2 regions of the Micromonospora sp. NPDC005161 genome follow, and region 2 is predicted to be linked to the other one. Evidence: riboswitches for the same ligand, from Rfam matches in the RefSeq annotation. Region 2 holds a riboswitch; the other holds the start of a gene.
What was found. Region 2 has a riboswitch for S-adenosylmethionine ahead of ACWD5O_RS05565 (aminotransferase class V-fold PLP-dependent enzyme). Riboswitches for the same ligand answer to the same signal wherever they lie in the genome.

Region 1: it holds a riboswitch for S-adenosylmethionine, as region 2 does, so the genes downstream of both, ACWD5O_RS04515 (ABC transporter substrate-binding protein) here and ACWD5O_RS05565 (aminotransferase class V-fold PLP-dependent enzyme) in region 2, are expected to answer to the same signal.

The regions. Positions count from the first base shown of each region.
Region 1 covers NZ_JBSFYQ010000003.1:154,022-161,235, forward strand. The annotation lists gene ACWD5O_RS04500 (hypothetical protein) at 1-120, shown strand, start outside; gene ACWD5O_RS04505 (amino acid ABC transporter ATP-binding protein) at 180-923, opposite strand; gene ACWD5O_RS04510 (amino acid ABC transporter permease) at 920-1,696, opposite strand; gene ACWD5O_RS04515 (ABC transporter substrate-binding protein) at 1,740-2,612, opposite strand; SAM riboswitch class IV at 2,881-2,992, opposite strand; gene ACWD5O_RS04520 (amino acid transporter) at 3,079-5,031, opposite strand; gene corA (magnesium/cobalt transporter CorA) at 5,261-6,391, shown strand; gene ACWD5O_RS04530 (hypothetical protein) at 6,407-6,598, opposite strand; gene ACWD5O_RS04535 (hypothetical protein) at 6,825-7,151, opposite strand; gene ACWD5O_RS04540 (hypothetical protein) at 7,162-7,214, opposite strand, start outside.
Region 2 covers NZ_JBSFYQ010000004.1:69,523-76,736, reverse strand. The annotation lists gene ACWD5O_RS05590 (ATP-dependent DNA helicase) at 1-158, shown strand, start outside; gene ACWD5O_RS05585 (AI-2E family transporter) at 173-1,360, opposite strand; gene ACWD5O_RS05580 (GroES family chaperonin) at 1,628-1,966, shown strand; gene ACWD5O_RS05575 (hypothetical protein) at 2,047-2,214, shown strand; gene ACWD5O_RS05570 (PrsW family intramembrane metalloprotease) at 2,230-3,708, opposite strand; SAM riboswitch class IV at 3,732-3,852, shown strand; gene ACWD5O_RS05565 (aminotransferase class V-fold PLP-dependent enzyme) at 3,923-5,173, shown strand; gene ACWD5O_RS05560 (FUSC family protein) at 5,218-6,420, opposite strand; gene ACWD5O_RS05555 (HD domain-containing protein) at 6,560-7,214, shown strand, end outside; gene ACWD5O_RS05550 (DUF4031 domain-containing protein) at 7,188-7,214, opposite strand, start outside.

The DNA of each region.
Region 1 (7,214 bases), on a different contig from region 2:
GGCGGGCTGGACGACGAGGAGCTGCACCTGTGGGCGTCGGTCGCCTACCGCAACGCCATCCTGGTGCTGCTCGGCGACCTGAAGGCGTTCGCCGCACACCTGCGCCGCCAGGCCGCCTGACGCGAAGGAAGGGCACCTTGTTAACGCCTCGTGTATAGGAAGGGCCCCTTCCTAACGGTTCAGAGCACCTGGGCGAGGAACCGGCGCAGCCGGGGATGCTCGGCCCGCTCGAAGATCGCCTCCGGCGGCCCCGACTCCAGCACCACGCCCCGGTCCATGAAGGCCACGGTGTCGGCGACCTGCCGGGCGAAGCCCATCTCGTGGGTGACCACCACCATGGTCATGCCCCCGGCGGACAGGTCGGCCATCACCCCGAGCACCCCCTTGACCAGCTCCGGGTCGAGCGCCGAGGTGGCCTCGTCGAAGAGCATCACCTCCGGCCGCAGGGCCAGCGCCCGGGCGATCGCCACCCGCTGCTGCTGGCCGCCGGAGAGTTGCGCCGGCCGGGCGTCGGCCTTGCCGGCCAGCCCCACCAGCTCCAGCTGGGCCCGCGCGACGGCCTCCGCCTCGTCCTCCCCGAGCTTGCGCAGCCGGCGCAACGCCAGGGTGACGTTGCGCACCACGCTCATGTGCGGGAAGAGGTTGAACTGCTGGAAGACCATGCCCACCCGCTGCCGCAGCGCGTCCGGGTCGTCGCGCAGCACGCTGCGCCCGTCCAGCAGCACGTCGCCGCGGTCCGGCTCGATCAGCCGGTTGATGGTGCGCAGCAGAGTGGACTTGCCCGACCCGGACGGCCCGATCACGCAGGCCGTCGCGCCCCGTGGCACGGCCAGGTCGACGCCGCGCAGCACCCGGTTCGGTCCGAACGCGAGGTGCACGTCGCGTACGTCGAGGCTGACCGAGGTGGTCGTGCTGGCGGTCATCGCCGGTCCCCTTCCGTCGCGCCGGTCAGCGCCGACTCGGTGTCGTCCTCGTCGGCCGGCGCGGTGGCCGGCCGGCCGTGGCGCAGCCGCCGGTCGATCCAGTTGACCGCGTGCGTCAGCGGAACGGTCAGCGCCAGGTAGCAGAGCCCGGCCAGCAGCAGCGCGGACTCGTTGCCGGTGGTGGCCGCGTAGTCCTGCCCGATCCGGAACAGCTCCCGCTGGCTGGCCACCAGGCCGAGGAAGTAGACGAGGCTGGAGTCCTTGATCAGCGCGATGAGCTGGTTCACCCAGGCCGGGAGCACCCGCCGGATGCCCTGCGGAATGATCACCATCCGCATCGCCTCGCCCCAGGAGAAACCGAGCGCCCGGGCTCCCTCCAACTGCGCGGCCTCCACCGACTGGATGCCGGAGCGGAAGATCTCCCCGATGTACGCCGCCGCGATCAGCGACAGCGCCAGAATGCCCAGCGGGTAGGGGTCAGGTCCCCAGACCTGCATGCCCAGCGGCGCGAGCCCGACGCCGATCAGCAGGATCGTCGCCGCGGCCGGCAGCCCCCGGAACACGTCGGTGTAGACCCGCGCCGGCCAGCGCAGCCATGGGCTGCGGGAGATGCCGGCGACGGCCAGCAGCAGGCCCAGCACCGAGCCGAGCAGGGCGGCGGAGACCGCCAGGATCAGCGTGTTGGGCAACCCGACGGTCAGCATCTCGGGCAGCGCCTCGCGCATCGCGTCCCAGTCGAAGAAGGTCTCCCACAGGGTGCTCAACGGATCCATTGGTCGCCTCTCCTACCGCCCCGCTCGCTCGTCACCGGGTGTCTCAGGACGCGGCCGACGCCGACGCCGACGGTGCGGCCGGCACGGTCACCGTTCCGTTGCCCGGGCGGAAGTCCGCCGGTACGGGCCGACCCGGGTAGTACTGCGCCTGCAACCGGCTCCAGGTGCCGTCCGCGATCACCTCGTCGAGGCCCTTGTTCAGCGCCTCCCGCAGTTTGTCGCCGCCCTTGGCGACGGCGTACGCGGTCGGTGCCGGGCTGAGCTGCTTGGCCGCCACAGTGATCTTGCCGTTGCTGTCGGCCGCCGACGTCTCGCCGATCTCGGCCGGGGCGATCCACGCGTCGGCGGTGCCCGCCTTGAGCTGGTTGATCGCGCCGTTGTAGTCCGGCACCCGGACCGGGTTGAGCTGCTCGCCGGTGGCGTAGTCGTCCTGGACGGTGCCCTGCACCACCACGACCCGCTTGCCGGCGAGCTGGTCGAAGCCGGTGATCGGCGAGCCGGCCGGCACGTCCAGGCCGAAGTAGCCGAAGTCGTAGCCGTTGCCGAAGTCGACCGTCTTCTTGCGCGCCTCGGTGATGGTGATCGAGGAGCTGCCGACGTCGAACTTGTGGTTGTTGACCTGGGAGAGCAGCGCGGAGAAGTCGGTGCCGACGAACTCCACCTTCAGGCCGAGCTTGCTGGCCACCGCGGTCAGCAGGTCGTTGTCGAAGCCGGTGAACTTGCCGTCCTTGAGGTACACGTTCGGTGGCGCGTCGGTCAGCGTGCCGGCGCGCAGCACGCCCGGCTGCGCCAGACCGTACGGGTTGGCGGCGGCGTCGGACGAGGTGTCGTCGCCGCACGCGGTGAGCGCGGTGGCGGCCAGGATCGTGGCCGCGCCGAGGGCCGCGGCGCGGGTCAGGGCAGGAAGGAATCGCACAGGTGTCTCCGAAGTTTGCGCAGCGGCGGACGCAGATGTGCGCCGCCGACGGTGCGCCCGGTGGGCGTACCGCTGGGATGGGTTCGGGAAGGGGTGCGCTAGTACGCGCGGCCGCGACAGGCGGCGCTGCACACCCGCATCAGGTCCACGTGCCGCCTGCGGGTCAGTGCCGGTGTCGGCCAGCCGGTGCGGGAATCCGCGGCGTCGGCTGATGGTGTGGTGCTGAGGATGCGCATGGCTCTCCCGGGTCTGTGCTGACCTGGGTGCCAGGCCACGCTTGCACCGACGTCGTGCCGGTGCCTGGTCTTCACCCGGGGCACCCCACCGCGGAGGAGGGTTGCCGGCCAGCGAGCCGGGGCTTCGCGCTGGCGCTCATGACCTGCGCCGAGGCTAGCAGCCCGGGGAGGCGGATCGTCCAGTCGTTATGACCACGCTCACCGTCCGCGACTGGCGTCCGGTCGGCAGGTCAGCTGGCGTGCACGTGCGGACGGCGGCGCGGGTCGGGTTCCTGGCGGCGCAGGATCTCCCGGGTGACCGGGGCGATCTCGCCGTGGCCGAACGCCAGGTAGCGCAGCAAGTTGCCGCCCGGGTTGCCCTCGGTCCACTCGAAGTAGATGTGCGGGCACCGCCCCGCCCGGTCGCGGATATCCAGCAGCAGGGCGGCCACCGCGCTGGGCACCGCGGAACTGGCGAGGCTCAGCACCGGGTACCGGTCGTGCTCCACGCTGCCACGGATCAGCAGCTCGGTCTCGAAGTCCGACGGGTCGGTCACCGTCACCTCGACGAAGATCACCGCGCTGTCGGCCGGGAAGTCGTTGTCCGCCACGATCTGGGCGAGCTTGTCGCGGTACTCCGCACGGTCCCGGGTGGCCGGCTCGTGCGCGATGAGGCGGACGCGGCGCCCGCTGCACTCGTCGATCAACCGGGTGGCCTCGGCGTCCAGCTCCACCCGGTCGACCCGCAACTCGAAGGCGCGGAACAACCGGGACAGCAGCGACACCACGATCATCCCGCCGATGAAGCAGGACGCGATCTTCACGCCGTCGGGACGTTCCACCACGTTCGCCGCGGTGGTGTAGACGAAGGCGATCGCGATGATCCCGAACGCGACCGTCCGGCCACGCTGGCGCCGCCGCCGCGCCGCGAGGGTCACCGCCGTCGCCGCCGAGGTGATCAACACCAAGACCCCGGTGGCGTACGCGCCGCCCTGCGCGTCCACGCTCGCCCCGAAGGCGACCGTGATCAGAAACGCCACCGCGGTGAAGACCAGCACCAGTGGCCGTACGGCCCGGGCCCAGGTCGGCGCCATGCCGTAGCGGGGCAGGTAGCGGGGTACGAGGTTGAGCAGCCCGGCCATCGCCGAGGCCCCCGCGAACCAGAGGATGCCGATGGTGGACAGGTCGTAGACCGTGCCGAACACCTCACCGAGGTTCTCGTGCGCCAGGTAGGACAGCGCCCGGCCGTTCGCCGGCCCGCCCGGCTGGAACGCCTCGGGCGGGATCAGGACGGCGGTGGTCACGCTGCTGGTGATCAGGAAGACACTCATGATCGCGGCCGCGGTGGTGAGCAGCCGGCGGGCGCCGCGGATGCGGCCCAGCGGGCGGTCCTCCGAGTCCCGCCGGTCCCCGCGGATGTGCGGCATGACCGCCACCCCGGTCTCGAAGCCGGACAGGCCCAGCGCCAACTTCGGGAACACCAGCAGCGAGAACCCGATCACCAGCAGGGGATCCCCGTGGCTGGTGGTCAGCGCGCTGGTCCAGTCCGCGACCGCGCTCGGGTGCGTCACCACCCGCCACAGACCGTCGGCGATCACCACCGCGTTCAGTGCCAGGTAGACCGCGACCAGGACGACGGCGATCCCGATGGCCTCACCGAACCCCTTGAGGAACACCGCGCCGAGCAGCGCCACCAGCAGCAGCGTGACCAGGACCTCGTGTCCCCTGAGCGCGCTGGGCCAGAACGGGTTCTCGTCGATGTGCGCGGTCGCGTCGGCCGCCGAGAGGGTGATGGTGATGATGAAGTCGGTGGCCGCGAAACCGAGCAGCACCAGCACGAACAGCTTGCCCGGCCAGTAGCTCAGCAGGCGTACCAGCATCGCGATGGAGCCCTCGCCGTGCGGGCTCTCCACCGCCACCCGCCGGTAGACCGGCAGCGCACCCAGCAGGGTCACCAGCACCAGCACCAGGGTCGCCACCGGGGAGAGCGCGCCGGCGGCCAGCGCGGCGATGCCCGGTTGGTAGCCGAGCGTCGAGAAGTAGTCGACGCCGGTCAGGCACATCACCTTCCACCACGAGTGGTGGCGATGTTCCGGCGGGCGCCCGTGCGGGCCGTGCCGCTGCGCCGCCTGCTCCGAACCGCCGTCGATCAGCCAGGCCCGCAGTCGACCGGCCCGGCGGCCGGCGCGCCTGTCGACCTCCATCGGCGCTTCCCCCGTCGTCCGCCCACGGTCACCGCGAGTATCCGCCAGCGGACCCGGGCCAGTCCGCCAGTGCGGGGAACCCGCCCGCCCGGGCACCCGCGCGGACGGCGCGTCGCGGGGTTTCGGGTCGTGGTCACGGGGGAAGCAGCGCCTCCCGGCGTCCCGCCCCGAACATGCCCCGGGCGGTTCGGGCAGTCGCCGGTTGGTGCGTCCGGGGAGGGAGCGGGTCATGGTCGGCGGCCGTCGGTTCCGCCCGGGCGGTGGCTTCGGCCGCCGGCTCGACGAGCACGAGGTCCGCGTCGGCCAGCCGCCGCGGGTAGAGCCGCCCACGCCGCCCACCGGCGGCCTGGTGGACAGTGCCGTCTACATCCGCGGGCACCGGTTCGCGTCGCCGGGCGGCCTCGCCGAGACGTACCGCTGCCTGCAGGAGCAGAGCGACGCGATGGCCTGGATCGGGTTGTACCGGCCCGACATCGACCAGATCACCTCGCTGGCCCGGGAGTTCCGGCTGCACGACCTGGCGGTGGAGGACGCGATCAACGCCCACCAACGGCCCAAGCTGGAACGGTACGGGCACACGCTCTTCGTGGTGCTGCGCGCCGCCCGTTACGACGACCTGCGGGAAGAGGTCGAGTTCTCCGAGCTGCACCTGTTCATCGGGCCCGGGTTCGCGGTCACCGTCCGGCACGGTGAGGCACCGGACCTGGCCGCGGTGCGGCGGCGGCTGGAGGCGGACGCGCAGATGCTCGCCCAGGGCCCGGAGGTGATCCTGTACGCGATCCTCGACCAGGTGGTCGACGGGTACGCGCCGGTGGTGGCCGGGTTGGAGAACGACATCGACGAGATCGAGACCGAGGTCTTCGGCGGCGACCCGAACGCCAGCCGGCGCATCTACGGGCTCAGCCGCGAGGTCATCCAGTTTCAGCGGGCCGCCCGTCCGCTGCTCGCCGTGCTCGACGCGCTGGCGGCCGGCGCCGGCAGTTACGGCACCGACGAGGAACTGCGCCGCTACCTGCGGGACGTGACGGACCACCTCACGCAGGTGGTGGAGCGGGTGGACGGCTTCCGGCATCTGCTGCAGAACATCCTCACCGTCAACGCCACCCTCGTCTCGCAGCAGCAGAACGAGGAGATGCGCAGTCTCACCGCGGCCAGCTACGCGCAGAACGAGGAGCTGAAGAAGGTCTCCTCGTGGGCGGCGATCCTGTTCGCCCCCACGCTCATCGGCACGGTGTACGGGATGAACTTCGCGCACATGCCGGAGCTGAACTGGCGCTACGGCTACCTGTTCGCGCTCCTGCTGATGGCCCTGGTCTGCGGCAGCCTCTACCTGATCTTCAAGCGGCGCGGCTGGCTGTGACCGGACCGGCGAGGGTCACTCGATGCCGCGCAGGATGTGCCGTTCGTCCTCGCTGTCGTCGTCGCCGGCGCTGATCCGGCCGAGCAGCACGGCGGCGGCCCAGATGGTCAGGGGCGTGGCCGCTCCGGTCATGCCGCCGCCGGTCTGGTCGTCCCGGGTCTGGTTCCGCTCCGTACGCGGTGGCCTGCGCTGAGCCTGCATGGGCACTGCCTCTCCTCGTCGAAGCCGCCCCGGGCGGCGCGACGTGCGCCCGCGCCTCCGGCCGGGCCACCCACGTGCGGGCGGATCTCCACCGGTACAGCAGCCATCTCGCACCATCCCACGCCCGGGCTCGTCCGTACCCCTGGTTTTCAATTTCCCGACTCTCGCCGCCCCGGGGCGACGCTCACCAGTGGTGCGGCTGCGCCCGCCCCGACGCCCGGCTGAACCACGGTCAGCCCAGGAGATCCCTCTTGACGAGTGCGGCCAGTTCCTCGAGTGGGGTGTCGCCGTCGCAGTCAAAGAGATGCACTTCGCCCTTCGGCCCCTTGATGTGAACTTCGATCCGCTTGTCCGGCCGCTTCAGCGCGACAGCGCGGAACGCGCGGGCGATCCGCAGCACAGTTTCTGGTCCCTGCAGGAGCGAGACGAATGTCGCCGCGCCGGTGGCGCCCGTCACGATGAGTTCGACGATGCTGCCCCTCGGCTTGGGCCTCTGGCGGGCAGCCCCGGACGTGACCAGCTCGCTCGCCAACTCCGACGGCACGCAAAGGTAGATCATGTTTCGCTCCCTAGATCGCCTGATACATCGCCCAGACCATGGGGTGTGGATGAGTGATGTCCT
Region 2 (7,214 bases):
GGGCGACCGGTGACCGGGGGGTGGTCGCGGTGCTCGACTCCCGGTTGGAGACCGCCCGCGGCTACGGGCCGTTCCTGCGTCGCTCGCTGCCGCCGTTCTGGTACACGACCCGTCCTGAGGTGGCCCGCGGCGCGCTGCAACGTCTCGCCGGCTCCTGACCGCCCGCGCCGCGTCAGGGAGCCTGCGCGGCGACGACGACGGCGTCGGGCGGGGTGTCCGGGACCGTCCGGGCGGCCAGCCGGCGGATCGCGGTGTTCAGCACCGCGATCAGCGGCACGGACACCAGCGCACCGGTGATCCCGGCGAGCACCACCCCGGCGGCGATACCGATGATCACCGCGAGCGGGTGGATGGCCACCGCCCGGCCCATGATCAGCGGCTGGAGGACGTGCCCCTCCACCTGCTGCACGCCGATCACCGCGCCCAGGATGATCAACGCGGTGACCGGGCCGCTGTCGACGAGCGCCACCAGCACCGCCACGCCACCGGAGAGCGCCGCGCCGACGATCGGGATGAACGCGCCGAGGAAGACCAGCGCGGCCAGCGGGAAGGCGAACGGGACGTCGAAGATGACCAGGAAGATGCCGATGCCCACCGCGTCGATGAAGGCCACCAGCACGGTCGCCCGGACGTAGGCGCCGAGCGTGTGCCAGGAGGCGCGGCCGGCGTCATCGACCTTCCAGCGGGCGGCCACCGGCAGCAGCCGGACCAGGAAGCGCCAGATCCGGTTGCCGTCGCGCAGGAAGAAGAACGTCGCGAAGAGCACCAGCAGCGTGCCGGTCAGCACCTCGGCCAGCGTCGCCGCGGTGCTCAGCGCCCCGCTGGTGAGATCCGAGGTGTTGGAGTTGATCCAATCCTGCGCCTCGTCGATGTAGCGGTTGAGCTGGGTGTCGGAGAGGTGCAGCGGACCTGTCTTCAGCCAGTTCTGGATCTGCCGGACGCCCTGCGAGGACTTCTCGCTCAGCTCCGGCGCCCCCTTGATGAACTCGTTGACCACCAGGGTCAGCGTGCCGATCACTCCCGCCAGGCCGCCGACCAGCACCACCGCCGTCGCCAGCGACCGGGGCAGCCGCGCCCGCAGCAGCCAGCCCACCGCCGGTGCGAGCAACGCCGAGAGCAGCAGGGCGATGGCCAGCGGGATGATCACTATCTTGATGGTGCCGACGATCCGGAGCAGCGCCCAGGCCACCAGCCCGATCACGATCAGCCGCCAGCACCAGGCGGCGGCGATCCGCAGCCCGTGCGGGACGTCCGCGTCGTCGCGGCTGGCGGTCGAGCTGTGCACGTCCGTCGGGGGTTCCGCGCCGACGACCGTGGCCGACGGCGGCGCGGCCGGCCCGGGCACGGCGGGGGACGCCACCCGAGGCTCCGCGCGGTCGCTCGACGCGCTCCGATCGCCGCGAACCGACTCCCGTCCCGACTGGTAGGCGCGGCGGAGCCGCCCGCGTACCCGCTCGAAGCGGCTCAAGCGCACCTCCTGGCAGAGAACCGGTCGGCCCACAACGACAGGCCGGACAGCTTACGTCCGCTCCCGACACCATAGGGTAGTTCCGCCACACATTGCCCCGGTCGCCTCGGGCGTAACCACCGTCGGGCCGGCCGTCGGCGACACGGTAGCGTCTGCGGCGTGACCGCCGACCAGGATCTCGACGCCGGCCTGCCGATCCGCCTCCTGCACGACCGCGTGCTGGTGCGGATGGAAGGCAGCGAGGGCGAGCGCCGCTCCACCGCCGGCATCGTCATCCCGGCGACCGCCGCGGTCGGCAAGCGCCTCGCCTGGGCCACCGCCGTCGGGGTGGGGCCGAACGTCCGCGCCATCGTCTCCGGCGACCGGGTGCTCTTCGACCCGGACGACCGCTCCGAGGTCGAGCTGCACGGCCGCGGGTACGTGCTGCTGCGGGAGCGGGACGTACACGCCGTGGCCGCCGAACGGATCGAGAACGACTCCACCGGCCTCTACCTCTGACGCGCCTCCCCGGCCACCACGCCGTTTGCCGGGCCCCGCTACGGGAAGCCATCCGGCGACCGTGGCCCTGGGGAGGGACGATGCCGGTATTCGTGAAGAAGCTGCTGGCCTGGGGCAGCGTCGCGTTCCTGATCTACTTCATGGCGTTCCGGCCGGACGGCGCGGCGCAGATGTTCAAGGCGATCGGGGCCGCGCTGGTGGCGATGGCCCAGGGGCTCGGCGACTTCCTCACCACCATGATGACCTGAGCCGGCCGCCAGCCGTCACTGGTGACCGGACGGCCAGGACCCCGCCGGTGGGGGGCCGTACCAGCCGGGCGGGGCATACCCCAGCGGAGGCGGCGGCGCGGCCAGCACCACCGGGATCGGCACCACCGGCTCCTCCGGCGCGGCCACCGGACGCTGCGAGCCGTCCGGGAAGCGCAGGTGGTAGCGACTGCCGTCCCAGACTCCGGTCGGGGCCTGCGGGTCCCGCCCCACGAAGAACGACCGGTACGCGCTGATCGCCTCCAGCAGCTCCCGCTCCTCGGTGGCCGTCCGTTCCCGGTCAGCGGGCTTGCGATCCAGGCCGCGCAGCGACCCGTCGCGCAGCAGGGCCAGCCGGGTGGCGGCGAACTGGTACCCACGCATCGCCCGCACCCCGGCGTCCCCCGCCACCCGACGCGCCCAACTGCGGGCCGCGTGCCGGCGACCGAGGCTGCTCAGCGCGGCCACCTCGGGTGGGCTCAGCCAGCCGGCGCGCACGTAATCCGGCAACGTGCGCTCGGTGAGCCGTCCCTCCCACGCGCGCAGCCACACCGCCAGCCCCACCATGCCGAAGAAGATCGGCACCATCAGGCCCAGGAAGCCGTACAGCATGATCACCGCCTCCCCGGTGGCCTGGGTGAGCGTCGGCAGCAGGTTCCAGGTGCCGTGCAGCATCATCGCCAGCAGCAGACCCGCGACCGGGGCGAGCACCCGCACGCGCCGGTCGGCGGTACGGGCCGCGACACCGAGCCCCACACCGGTCATCGAGGTGAACAGCGGATGGGCGAACCCGAACAGCAGGATCCGGACGATGAAGATGGCGATGACCTGTTGAGTGCCGGTCGCCGGGCCGTACCGGTCGGCGCCGGCCGCATAGCCGTACCCGCCCAGGTAGAGGATGTTCTCCACCATGGCGAAGCCGACCGCGGAGAGCCCGCAGTAGACCAGGCCGTCGGTGATCCCGGACCACTCCCGGCGACGGAACACCAGCAGCAGGATCGGGCCGAGGGCCTTGGTCAGCTCCTCGATGAACGGCGCCACCAGCACACCGGTGAGCGCGGACGGCAGCCCCCAGTCGGCGAACCGCGCGGCGGCGAACTCATTCACGGTGAGCGATGCGGCGGTGGAGACGAACGCCCCCCAGGCGAAACAGAAGATCAGGTACTTCAGCGGCTCCGGCTCGTATCGGTCGAGCCAGAGGAAGCAGGCGACCAGCACCGGCACCGGCAGGATGGCGGCGACCACCCCGATCAGCAGCGCCCGTACGCCGAGCGACTGGCCGAGCGTGAAGACCATGAACACCGCGCACCCCGCGATGAACAGCACCACCCCCGCCAGCACCAGGAACCGCCGCCACCCCAGTCGGCGCAGCGGCATCCGGGGCGCCGCGCCGGCGGACGGGGCTGCGGGCGCGGGCGGCGACGGCAGGGGTGCACCGGGCGGGGTGTCGGCCATGCGGTCAGCGTAGCCATCCGCCGCCGGCTGGTCCGGGCCCATCGGCAGCCGCTATGCTGCCGGCAGGTCACGAGCGCCAGCGTCAAGCCCCGGCTTGCTGGCCGGCAACCCTCGTCGAGTTCGCGGTGGGGTGCCCCGGGTGATGACCGGGCCCAGCCCGATCGGTGTGCTGGGCAAGCGCGGACCCCGTCCCGACATCGCACCCGGGGTCCCTGACCCCGGAGGTTCCGGCGTGTCCGTCACCCTCGTACCCTCGCTGCCCACCCGGTCCGGCAGCACGCCCGCGCCGGCCCCGTCGCGGCCGCTCGACGTGCTCGGCGTACCGGGCGAGATCAACCTCGACTACGCGGCCACCGCGCCGTGTGCGCGGGCCGCCGCCGACGCGGTGTCCGAGCTGCTGCCCTGGTACGCGAGCGTGCACCGGGGCGCGGGAGCGCTGTCCCGGCGCTGCACGCTGGCCTACGAGCGGGCCCGGCAGACGGTGGGCGACTTCTTCGGCGCCCGCGCCGACGACCACGTGATCTTCACCCGCAACACCACGGATGCGCTGAACCTGCTGGCGCGGGCGGTGCCCGCCGGCACGACGGTGGTCACCTTCGCCGGAGAGCACCACGCCAACCTGCTGCCCTGGCCGCGTGGCTCGGTACGGCTGCCGGTGCCCACCGAGCCCGCCGAGGCGGTACGCGCCCTCGCCGCCGCCCTCGCCGAGCTGCGCCGGGACAGCAACCCGGCGCTGCCGGTGCTGGTCGCGGTGACCGGGGCGAGCAACGTGACCGGCGAGCGCTGGCCGGTCGCCGAGCTCGCCCGGGTCGCCCACCGGCATGGGGCACGGATCGTCCTCGACGCCGCACAGCTCGCCCCGCACGCACCGGTCGACCTTCTCGCGCTCGACGTGGACTACCTGGCCGTCTCCGGCCACAAGCTGTACGCGCCGTTCGGCGCGGGCGTGCTGGTCGGCCGGGCGGACTGGCTGGACGCCGCTCCGCCGTACCTGGCCGGCGGCGGCGCCACCAGCCACGTCGGGCCGGCCACGCACGACGTGACCTGGGCGACCGGCCCGGCCCGGCACGAGGGCGGCACGCCGAACCTGCTCGGTGCGGTGGCGCTGGCCGCGGTGTGCGCGGCGCTGGCCGGGGCGGACCAGGCGACGCTGGCCGCCAGCGAGCAGGCGTTGCTGACCCGGCTGCGGACCGGCATCGCCGCCCTGCCGCACGTGGTGGAGCTGCGCACCTTCGGCCCGGACGCGCCCCGCGTCGGCATCGTCTCGTTCGTGGTCGCCGGGTGGGACTCGGCCGAGGTGGCCGCGCGGCTGGCCGCGGACCACCGGATCGGCGTACGGGACGGGCTGTTCTGCGCCCACCCGCTGGCGCGGCGGCTGCTCACCGAGGCGGCGGGGCGCACCGGCCGGCGGGATCTGCCGCCCACCGCGCTGCGCGCCAGCATCGGCCTGGGCAGCACGCCCGGCCAGGTGGACCGGCTGCTCGCCGCCCTCGCCACGCTGGGCTGAGCCGGGCCGGCCGGTGGCGTGAGCCGGGCCGGCCGGCGGTGCGGTCAGCCGACCGGTGGGGCGGTGGGCGGTTTCGGCTTCTCGCCCGGCTCGGCCGGTTCACCGATCGGCCGCTCCTGCTCCCCGAAGGCGGTGCGGATGCACCGGTTCGCCTCCTCCTGCTCGATTCCGGAGGCCACCAGCAGGTCACTCGCCGTGGTGCGGATCTGGGCGATCACCACGCTGCCCGAGAAGCCGACCCCGGCGCCGTACGCCCGACCGGCCTCGCTGACCGCCCGCAGTGACCTCTCCCGGGCCTTCTGTGGCTCCTCGCCCACGGCGAACTCGTGCTTGAGCAACCGGACCGACTCGGCGAGGTGGTTCATCGCGTCGGGCATCGGATCCGGCACCGGTTCCTCGTCCTCGATCAGCGTGACGGACCGGCGGATCAACGTGCCGGTGTTTCGCATCGCCCGGTCGATCGGATCCGCCGCCTCCGCGTAGTGGGTCAGCTCGTCGCGCCGGTGCCAGCGGGCCGGGGACAGGGTGGCGGTCTCCTTCGCCCCCTCGATCGCCTCGGCCAACGTGGCCAGCTCCTCCTTGTTGTTCCGCAACCGCTCCAGGGCCTGCTGGACCGTGGCGCGGTCCTGGTTGCGCAGCCCGTCGGCGGTGGCGTCGAGCTGGGCGGCGAGCAGGTCCAGCGCCGGCCGGGCGGCGCGGTTGATCACCCGGAGCGGGTTCAGCGGCAGCAGCACCGCCGTCACCAGCAGCGCGACCCCACCGCCGAGGAACGCGTCGACGAAGCGCGGAATCTCCAGGTTCTGGGTCGACGGGCTCAGCGTGACGATCAGCACCGCCGTGGCGGCCGCCTGGATGACGATGGCCACGCTGGCCCCGGCGAAGATGGTGAGCAGGATCGCCACCGTGACCACCAGGCCGAGCTGCCACGCCCCGGTGCCGAGCAGGTAGATGAGGAAGTCGCCGATGGCCACCCCGATCCCCACCCCGACGATCAGCTCCACGGTCCGGCGAAACCGCTGCCCGACCGACGCGGCCAGGGTGCCGACCGCGGAGATCGGCGCGAAGACCGGCTGCGGGTTGCCGAGCACCCGGTGCGAGATGAAGTACGCCAGCCCGGCGGCGAGCCCGGCCTGCACGGCCAGCCCGCCGGCCATCCGCACCCGGTGCAGCCGGTCGTGCAGGGTGGCCCGGCCACGGTGCCGCAGCTCCTCGGTGGCCTCGGCGATCCGCGCGCCGTCGACGTCCACCAGCCCTTCACGCAGCGGGGTGCGCCGCACCAACGGAGGTCGTTTGTCCCGGGCCACGGCCATGGGCGCGACTACCCGAGGCAGGCCTACTGAATCCTCCCGCTCCGCACGTGGCGGGAGGATGCGGCAGACTCGGGCGGTGGCCGATCTGCTGGACCGGTGGCGGGCGGCGGCCCGGGGCGCCGGAGCGAAACCCGGCGCGGGCTCGACGCGGGCCGGGGAGCAGCTGCTCGCCCGCTGGCGGGAGCCGCACCGGCACTACCACACGGTGGGCCACCTGACCGCCGTGCTCGACGTGGTGGACCGGCACGCCGGGCTGGCCGACCGGGCCGACCTGGTCCGGCTGGCTGCCTGGTGCCACGACGCGGTCTACGACCCGCGGGCCGCCGGCGACGCCAATGAACGGGACAGCGCCACGCTGGCCGGGAGCGTGCTCAGCGCGCTCGGCGTGCCGGCGCCCGCGGTGGCCCAGGTGCGCCGGCTGGTGCTGCTCACCGCCGGGCACGCGGTGGCGCCAGGTGACCGGGACGGCGCCCTGCTCTGCGACGCGGACCTCGCCGTGCTGGCCGCGCCGCCGGCCGCGTACGACCGCTACGCCGCCGCCGTCCGGCAGGAGTACGCACACGTGCCGGAGCCGGCTTTCCGGGCCGGACGGGCCGGGGTGCTCAGCGGGCTGCTGGCGCTGCCCGCGCTGTTCCGGCTGCCGCCGCTGTCGAGCCGGTGGGAGCAGCCGGCCCGGGCAAACCTGCGCCGCGAGCTGGCCACGCTCATCGGGCCGCCGGAGGGCGCGGGTT